DNA from 3 places in the Marivirga tractuosa DSM 4126 genome. Region 2 is predicted to be linked to each of the others. Evidence: riboswitches for the same ligand, from Rfam matches in the RefSeq annotation. Region 2 holds a riboswitch; each other region holds the start of a gene.
What was found. A riboswitch is a leader RNA that binds a small molecule or an ion and turns the genes downstream of it on or off. The one in region 2 is predicted to bind S-adenosylmethionine.

Region 1 (3,284 bases), 2.1 Mb from region 2:
TTTGTAAGGAGAATGCCTTGGCTGCCAGAGCTTCACTGCTCGTGTTGTAAGTAGCTGATTAGCATGTTGCCAGCCAATGCTTCTGAAAAAATATTCCGTACCTTTTTTTACTCATTTTTCGATTCAAATATTTTTTCAAACGCATTGTATACTGCAATGTGTAGTGCATCACCATGAGATTTGCCTTCTAAAAAATTGAAGTACAACTGCGAGTTCTGATTTTTGTTTTTCAATAATTTTTCAAATAATTCTTTGGCAGTACGTTCCATTACTTCACCTTCCTTTCCTACTGCCACATAGATTGATTTTTTGGAACCGTAGGATTTTGGATCTCTTTCCAAAAGATTTTCATTATCCCACCATAAACTCGGACTGACAATAATGTAGTTATCGAAAAGTTCAGGTTTTTCAAATAATATTTCAGTGGCTAATAGTCCCCCTAAAGATTGTCCAATTATCGTTTTACTTGATTTTGTCCGATAGACTGAGTCAATAAATGGTTGAAGTTCCTTTTCCAAAAAGCTTATGAATTTTCCCGATTTTCCAGAGGTGGGGAATTCTTTTTGGTCTAGTTTATTTTCAGAAGGATATGTGAAATCTCTTTTTCTATCAATATTTGCAATACCGACCACTATGGATTCTGGTATCATATTGATCCAGGGAAAAGATCCAAATTGAACAAGTCCTGAAATATGAATAAAATCTTCATCTCTAGAGCCATCCAGCAAGTAAATCACGGGATATTTTTTTGAACTATCAGCTTCATAATTTGAAGGTAGGTAAATATTTAGGGTTCTGTTTTCATTCAAAATTTTTGAATTGATACTAACGATCTTACCTATTGTGAAATCAGTTTCACTAATTTTCTCAGGTAATGTTTGACCAAATGAGAAGTTAGCTATTAAAAAAAGTAGAATGCTTAAAAATATATGTCTCATAAAATGCTCTTTAACTTGAATACCATGGCATAGATCGATTTATGGAATTGTAAAAATAGAAAAAATGAATTTCCAATCGAGCTACTTTGAAGTATTTCCTTGATTACCCAACTAGCGTGACTTCCCCATTTCGTGCTGTAATTATAGCTACATCAGCATGTTAGAAGGCTGTTTTTTAATTACTTACAAAAATAAAAACAGCGCTTCCGTAAAAATATTGTACTCCAAATTTGGTTAAGTCAAAATCAAGTTTCTATATTTGAGCCATCATATCGGTTTCGACCGATTTATATAGATGAGGTGAGAGAACAGGCTCGTTGACCCTCTGGCAACCCCCAAGCAATTTGGAAAGGTGCCAATTCCTGCCCAATGAAGGGAAATATAAAACGGTAAAACAATGAACAAACTGAAAATTTACATTTCGCACAATCTCCAAATTGATTTACACGATCAATCATTGGAATACATGTCTATTTCTAAATCCAATAATCAAATTAGCATTTGCTGTTGTAGCAACTGCTGTTGTTGATTTCCAATTTAAGCTTTTGGGGAACAGCTAGAATTTGTACAGGATTGTAATCCTTGCGATTCCCGTACGCACCTATAAAGCTAATCCAACTCAATTTTTGTCAAATTTAATTTCCTCTAGCAGGAAAACTATAATCAATATATTTATGTCTCAACATTTCGAAACCCAGGCTATCCGTACCCAAGCTGCCCAAAGTGGCAACAGAGAACATGCTGTGCCGCTTTATCTAACTTCATCATTCACTTTTGAAAATGCAGAACAAGCCAAAGCATTATTCAATGATGAGGAAGAAGGCAATATTTATTCCCGTTTTTCTAACCCTAATAGTTCGGAGCTAATTGATAAAATGACTCGTTTAGAAGGCTTGGAGGATGGTTTTGCCACGGCAACTGGAATGGCGGCTATGTTTGGAAGTATGGCAGCACTGCTCCAGCAAGGCGATCATATTTTGGCGGCAAGATCATTATTTGGTTCTACCCACCAATTATTGACGCAGATTTTCCCGAAATGGGGAATCTCTCATACTTATGCTGATATCAGCAGGACGCATGAATGGGAGAGCCTGATTAAGCCTGAAACCAAAATGATTTTTGTGGAAACACCCTCCAATCCAGGTTTGGAAATCATTGATTTGGAGTGGCTAGGAAAATTGGCGGAAGCACATAATTTGATTTTGGTGGTGGATAACTGCTTTGCCACTCCCTATTTACAACAGCCAGCCAAATGGGGTGCGCATATTGTTTCCCATAGCGCCACCAAATTTATTGATGGACAGGGAAGGGTTTTAGGCGGCTTGATCCTCGGCTCCAAAGAATTGATTAAAGATGTGCGCTTTTTCAGTCGACACACAGGCCCAGCCATTTCGCCTTTTAATGCCTGGGTGCTATCCAGAAGTCTGGAAACCTTGGCTGTGCGCATGGACAGACATTGCGAAAGTGCCTTTAAAATTGCAGAATATTTGGAGGGACATACTGAATTGGAAAGCGTGAAATACCCCTTCTTGAAATCGCACCCTCAGTTTGATTTAGCCCAAAAACAGATGCTTAAAGGAGGCGGTATTCTCACTTTTATAGTCAAAGGAGGAGGCGAACGATGTAGCAAATTTGTGAATAACCTGAGTATGCTTTCGGTTACTTCCAACTTAGGGGATACCCGATCCATTGTGACGCATCCTGCCACGACCACTCACAGCAAACTAAGCGAGGAGGAAAGGCATAGGGTAGGAATTGCAGATGGCTTAATCCGCTTATCGGTCGGTTTGGAAAATGTGAATGATATAATTGAAGATATTGAACAAGCACTAAAAGCTTCAAAATAATGGAATTAAGAATAGAAAATAAGATCTGTTTTATGATGTGTTGCAAGGCTCCTCCGGATGCTGCATGATATCGCTATACCCAAATTATAGTGCCTCTTGCAGATAAATCCGCAAGAGGCATTTTTTTTACCCAAAAAATTAAAATTATGACACAAGTAACTGAAAATTTAGCATTACCGAAGCCAGCAAAAAAAGACATAGCTGAGCTTAAAAATAAAATTGAACTCTTCCGATCCGGGCAAATTGATGAAGAGAAATTTAAAGCCTACCGATTAACGCGTGGGGTTTACGGACAAAGACAACAGGGCGTGCAGATGTTCCGATTGAAAATTCCTGCAGGTAGAATCACAACTGATCAATTGCGAGTGGTGGCTGATCTATCGAATCAATATGCAACAGGAAATTTACATTTGACTACAAGGCAAAACATCCAATTTCATTATGTGAAACTGGATGATTCACCAGCCATTTGGACAGCTTTGGAAGCTTCCGGTTTAAC
Region 2 (3,284 bases):
GCTGAAATACTGGATAAAGCAGATGTTTACCCTAATCCAGCTGAAGATCACATCTTTTTAAAGATTAGTGATATAAAGTCGGTTTCAAATATTAAATTAGAGGTAATGAGCATCATCGGTACAAAGATGAAAGTTACTCATGAAAAAATAGATTCAGGTCTCTACAAAATAGACTTATCAAATATACCTGCAGGTCATTATTACCTTTTGCTTACTGTTGATTCTGAAAAGTCTTTAAAGAAATTTCTGAAAAAGTAATTAGAATTATTAATCCCTTGCATTTGCAAGTCAGTTACTTTCGCAATATTCCCTTTTTTTATCGGCCAATATTAACTACTTTTCGATAAACGGAATAAAATGAATCTCAAATTATATTTTTATTGGATCGTGGCTATAGTTGAAATTATAGCTTTGACGTTCGAAATTGATATTCTTCATCAAATTGCTAAGCCTCTGTTGATGATTTCGCTTCTTATTTACTTTTGGGACAAATCAGATAAATTAAAAAATGAAAAATGGGTGAGCTATGTCACTTTAGCATTGGCATTTAGCTGGATTGGCGATATAATGTTGCTTTTCACTTTTAAACATTTTATGTTCTTTTTTGCTGGATTAAGTGCGTTCTTGATTGCACATGTTGTGTTTATCTTAGCGTATAAAAAAGCGACTTATAAAGATAAGTTGAAGATCAAATGGTCAGTATTTCCTTTTGTCGTTTTGGCTTATATTCTTCTTATGGCTTATTTAACCTTGCCTTATGTTGATAGTGTCATTCAAGTTCCTTTGGTTATTTATGGAATTGTCTTGTGTCTAATGATCTTGGCTGCTTGGTATAGGAAGGGACAAACTACAGATGAGAGTTTTCAGTTGGTAGTGTTAGGAGCCGCCTTATTTATAATTTCGGATTCTATATTAGCCATTAATAGATTCTCTCATACCATTCCATTTTCTGGTGTTGCCATCATGAGTACCTACATTGTTGCGCAATGGTTAATAGTTAATGGTTTACTGCAGCATAAAAAGAAAAAGGAAAAAGAAGCCATATAATTAAGCGGTGATGTACGTTTATTTGATATAATATTCTGTTTAAAAAATAATTTCAATATATATAACTTTTATTTGCTTTTTGGTTTGTTAAAATCAAAAAGGTTTTTCTACATTTGAGGTGTTATTTCGGTAATCAATTTATAACGAAGAGGTGAGAGACAGGCTCGTTGACCCTCTGGCAACCTGAATCAAGGTGCCAAATCCTGCCCGATTTTGGGAAATATAAATTAATAATTATGAACAACATACATTTCTTCGGTTTTAGCGAGCTCGTCAAGTCAGCCAACTCGGCTAAGAATTCAAAATCAACAAAAAGAGCTTCTAAGCTTAATCCTATTATTTCCATTGCATACATGCGAATGTGTATGTGCTGTTGTTGTTAATCAACAACTCAATTCTATTTGGATTTATTTCGATAATCTAAAGGGAAAATTACACCCTTTTCAGTTTTAATATTCCTTTCGAATTAATTTTAATCCACTAAAAATCAATTGTTTAATAAAATTTAGTGATTCAATCAGATAACCTGAATGGCTCACAATTACTTAAATATTCATTCTAAAAATATATTCATCTTAAATTTTAAAAATATGTCAACTACACAAAAATTCGAAACTTTACAATTACACGCTGGCCAGGAAATTGACCCAACTACCAACTCACGAGCAGTTCCAATTTATCAAACGACCAGTTATGCCTTTAATAACTCAGAACATGGAGCAAACTTATTTGGCTTGAAGGAGTTCGGCAATATCTATTCACGTATCATGAACCCAACCAATGATGTTTTTGAAAAAAGAATTGCTGCATTAGAAGGTGGTGTTGCGGCAGTTTCCGTTGCTTCAGGTCAGGCTGCTCAGTTTATTGCCCTCAATAATATTTTGGAAGCAGGAGATAATTTCATCTCAACGAAGTATTTATATGGCGGAACGTACAATCAATTCAAGGTTTCATTTAAGCGATTAGGCATTGAGGTCAAGTTTGCTCCAGATGAAGAAGTAGAATCTTATGAAGCTTTGATAGACGAAAATACCAAAGCCATTTATTTAGAAACCATTGGAAACCCAACCTTCAACATTCCGGATTTTGAAGCTATTTCAGCTTTAGCCAAAAAATATGATCTTCCATTAATTGTAGACAATACTTTTGGAGCTGGTGGTTATTTATTCAGACCTATTGAGCATGGAGCTAATATTGTAGTAGAATCAGCTACAAAGTGGATTGGTGGGCATGGAACATCCGTTGGTGGAGTAATTACTGATGCTGGTAATTACAATTGGGGCAATGGTAAATTCCCCCAGTTTTCTGAGCCTTCAGAAGGTTATCATGGGTTGAATTTTTGGGAAACTTTTGGTGAGGGCAATCCATTGGGACTACCTAATATAGCTTATGCTATCAGAGCTAGAGTTGAAGGCTTGAGAGATTTTGGCCCAGCTTTAAGTCCATTTAATAGCTTCTTGTTGCTCCAAGGTTTGGAGACACTATCATTGAGGGTACAAAGAACAGTCGATAATGCTTTGAAATTAGCCTATTGGTTAGAGAAACATCCATTAGTTGAAAAAGTGAACTACCCAGGATTGGAAAGTAGTAAGTATTATCAGTTGGCTAAAAAATATTTGCATAATGGGTATGGCGGAGTTTTGTCTTTTACGCTTAAAGGAGATAAAGAAGAAACCAAAGCCTTTGTGGATAATTTGAAATTGGTAAGCCATTTAGCAAATGTTGGGGATGCTAAGACTTTGATTATTCAGCCTTCTGCAACCACTCATCAGCAATTATCGGATGAAGAGCAATTGTCAGCAGGTATCTCTCCTAATTTATTGAGAGTATCGGTTGGCATTGAGCACATTGATGATATCATTGCAGATTTTACTCAGTCTTTTCAAAAAATCCATGAGGAATCTTATGCCACAGCATAATTTATCAAAGAATTTTCAATTAGAAAGTGGGCAGACTTTGAAAGGAGCTTCTCTTTATTATGAAGTTTTAGGTGAAATTTCTGATGATAGGGAAGTGATTTGGGTTTGCCACGCTTTTACAGGAAGTGCCACCGTGAAGGACTGGTGGGCTTCCCTTTTCCTTGAAAATGGTGGGTTCATAGATTTAGAAAAGCATACTGTTATTTGTGCTAATATGCTTGGTTCCTGTTATGGAAGCACTGGGCCTGATTCACTAAACCCAGAAACCAATACAGTCTATGGAGATTCATTTCCTAATTTACAAAATAGGGATGTGGT
Region 3 (3,284 bases), 1.6 Mb from region 2:
TTTCCGTTATTAATATAGTTTTTGCTTTCCTTAAATTCCGCTGTGCTATATAGATATCAGCTAAAGTGATGTTGCCATTTGTTTTATAACTGCTATACCCATCCTCATGAAAATAGTCTTTCGCACTGTTTCCATACCAAAGTGCTGAATCAAAATCCTTTTCAAAGGCTAAAATTTCAGCTTTTATAATCCAATGCTTAGCCATGCTCAGACTATCATTTAGTTTTTCAGCTTCATTTAAAGCTTGATTAATGTAATACATAGCACTATCCGATTGTCCCACATGTAAAAATGCATGACTCAATTTACCCATCCGTAAAATATGCGTATTATGATTATTAGCACGCGTTTCGTGAACCAAAATTCCTTTTTGGTAATATTCAATGGCTTTATCATATTCCTTCATGGCAAATTTCAAATCTCCCAAATCGACTAAATCATAGCCAAAAGCAATTGAATCCTTCAAATTAAAATTGATTTCATAGGCTTCTTCATAGTACGCTTTTGCTTGAGCAAATGCATTTAGTTTAACCTTAATTTCTCCCAAATGAGATAATTGGTTGGCAATTTCCAAGGAATCGTTGACTTGCCGACAAATCTGCAAAGCTTTCTCGTAATAAGGTATGGCTTCAGTGAACTTGCCCAGGTATTTGTAACAAAAACCCGTATGACTGTAGCTTTCGATTAAATAAACGGTATCCACTGGGAATTCCTCCAAGTACTCAATGGTGAGCAAGTAATTTTGCAATGAGGCTTCTACATCATTCAAAAAATAAAGGGCATCCGCTTTTATTTGATAAATTCTTGAAAGGTTTGCTTTATTGTTGTTTGCTAAGATAGAATCTGCTTTTTCTACCACTTTATCAAAAGCCTCTTGTTCATAATACTTCAACAGATATTTCTCAGCTGAATGATCCTGAGCAGACATAGAAAAACTATAAAGTATAATATTTAATGCTATTAAAAATCTCATTTTACAGATTGAAAAATTTATCTATAAAAGTATACAATCTATCAAAAAAAAGAAATGAATTTTTAATTAATAAAAAGCACATATACCCCTCTAAGTGACTCCAGAAAAGCTGCAAATCCTAGCTATTTGTAAGAGGATCCTAAAAGAAGTCTTGTGCTAGCTTCTTCTATAGTTTACCAGCAAGCAAAAATTCATTATTCAATACTTTACTAGCGGTTTGAGATCAATAATCAACCTTAATGACGAGGCTTACTGAGAACAAATGATTTTTCTTTTGTCAAAACAAAATTCCTGAACTTTCATTTTACCATTTCGGTTTTTATGCTTTACTTTGACAAACTTATCCAGAAAGACTGAGGGAATGGGCCCTTTGAAGTCTTAGCAACCCTTCCAATGCATTTGCAAAAGGAAACGGTGCTAACTCCCATTTCGAGATTTACGCTCGGAAGAAGATAAGAAACAGCCTTTCTCACGGCACTTTCTGGATGCAAATAAAGAATTATTCAGAATGAGTCGATTTTCAAAAGATATTTTAAAAGACAGGATTTTAGTATTGGATGGTGCTATGGGCACTATGATTCAGAACTATAAACTCACAGAAGCCGATTACCGTGGAGATCGTTTTGCGGATTATCCATCAGATTTGAAAGGCAACAATGATTTATTGTCCTTAACCCAGCCTAAAATCATTAAAGATATACACAGAGCGTATCTTGATGCCGGTGCTGATATCATTGAAACCAATACTTTTAGTGGGACAACTATTGCAATGGCAGATTATGACATGCAGGATTTGGTTTGGGAACTAAATGAGCAATCAGCCAAAATTGCCAAAGAAGTAACTGAGGAATATGCTGACAAACCTAGGTTTGTAGCAGGTTCAATTGGTCCCACCAATAAAACTGCTTCTTTATCCCCTGATGTAAATCGTCCCGGATTCAGAGCCACTTCTTTTGATGAATTAAAAATAGCCTATAAACTACAAGCGGAAGCATTGGCTGTAGGTGGAGTAGATATATTTTTGGTAGAAACTGTTTTTGATACCTTGAATTGTAAATCTGCATTGATGGCTATTCAAGAACTAAAAGAAGAGAAAGGTATCGAAATCCCTGTGATGGTTTCAGGTACTATAACAGATGCGAGTGGAAGAACGCTTTCCGGACAAACAGTTGGAGCATTCTGGAATAGTATCCGTCATTTCCCTTTGCTAAGTGTTGGCTTTAACTGCGCTTTAGGTGCTGATCAGCTCAAAACGTATTTGCAGCAATTGGCCAGAATTTCCGATGTGGCCATTTCATGCCATCCAAATGCAGGATTGCCCAATGAATTTGGGGAATATGATGAAAGTCCCTCAGAAATGAGCAGCATTATCAAAAGCTATTTTGATGAAGGCTTGGTCAACATCATAGGCGGCTGCTGCGGTACTCAACCAGAACACATCAAGGCCATAGCAGAATATGCTGCCAAATCTCAGCCTCATAAAATTGCGGCACAAAAGAAAATAATGCGATTAAGCGGCTTAGAGCCTTTATCGGTTACTCCAGAGATCAATTTTGTGAATATAGGAGAAAGAACCAATGTTTCGGGCTCTAAGAAATTTGCAAGACTAATCCGTGAAGAAAAGTTTGAAGAAGCTGTAGACATCGCCATTGATCAAGTAGAAGGTGGAGCACAGATTATCGATATTAATATGGATGACGGCATGCTTGATGCTGTCAAAGTTTTACCTAACTTTGTAAATCTTATTTCCTCAGAACCGGATATTGCACGACTTCCTTTCATGATTGATTCTTCCAAATGGGAAGTAATTGAAGCAGGATTAAAATGCTTGCAAGGAAAAGGAATTGTCAACTCCATCAGTTTAAAGGAAGGTGAAGAAGATTTTATAGCCAAAGCCAAAAAGATTAAAAGTTATGGTGCCTCAGTGGTAGTCATGGCTTTTGATGAAACAGGTCAAGCCGATACTTTTGATAGAAAAATCGCAGTCTGCAAACGATGCTATGATCTATTAGTGAATAAAGCAGAATTCCCTCCTGAGGACATCATTTTTGACCCGAACATCCTGACAATAGGTACGGGAATGGAAGAGCATAATAATTATGCTGTTGACTTCATCAATGCCGTTCAGTGGATAAAAGAAAATCTTCCTTACGCCAAAACCAGTGGTGGAGTCAGCAATATTTCCTTTTCTTTTCGTGGGAATAATACCGTCAGAGAAGCCATGCATTCTGCTTTTCTTTATCATGCCATTAAAGCAGGTTTAGATATGGGCATAGTCAATCCTGGAATGTTGGAGGTTTATGATGAAATA

Region 1: it holds a riboswitch for S-adenosylmethionine, as region 2 does, so the genes downstream of both, FTRAC_RS14925 (trans-sulfuration enzyme family protein) here and FTRAC_RS05745 (O-acetylhomoserine aminocarboxypropyltransferase/cysteine synthase family protein) in region 2, are expected to answer to the same signal.
Region 3: it holds a riboswitch for S-adenosylmethionine, as region 2 does, so the genes downstream of both, metH (methionine synthase) here and FTRAC_RS05745 (O-acetylhomoserine aminocarboxypropyltransferase/cysteine synthase family protein) in region 2, are expected to answer to the same signal.

What each region holds. Positions count from the first base shown of each region.
Region 1 is NC_014759.1:3,519,769-3,523,052, forward strand. It holds gene FTRAC_RS14920 (alpha/beta hydrolase) at 108-938, opposite strand; SAM riboswitch class I at 1,223-1,326, shown strand; gene FTRAC_RS14925 (trans-sulfuration enzyme family protein) at 1,613-2,785, shown strand; gene FTRAC_RS14930 (HEPN domain-containing protein) at 2,932-3,284, shown strand, end outside.
Region 2 is NC_014759.1:1,409,949-1,413,232, reverse strand. It holds gene FTRAC_RS05755 (T9SS type A sorting domain-containing protein) at 1-258, shown strand, start outside; gene FTRAC_RS05750 (lysoplasmalogenase) at 358-1,047, shown strand; SAM riboswitch class I at 1,183-1,276, shown strand; gene FTRAC_RS05745 (O-acetylhomoserine aminocarboxypropyltransferase/cysteine synthase family protein) at 1,638-2,966, shown strand; gene FTRAC_RS05740 (homoserine O-acetyltransferase family protein) at 2,941-3,284, shown strand, end outside.
Region 3 is NC_014759.1:4,294,408-4,297,691, reverse strand. It holds gene FTRAC_RS18125 (tetratricopeptide repeat protein) at 1-973, opposite strand, end outside; SAM riboswitch class I at 1,311-1,432, shown strand; gene metH (methionine synthase) at 1,482-3,284, shown strand, end outside.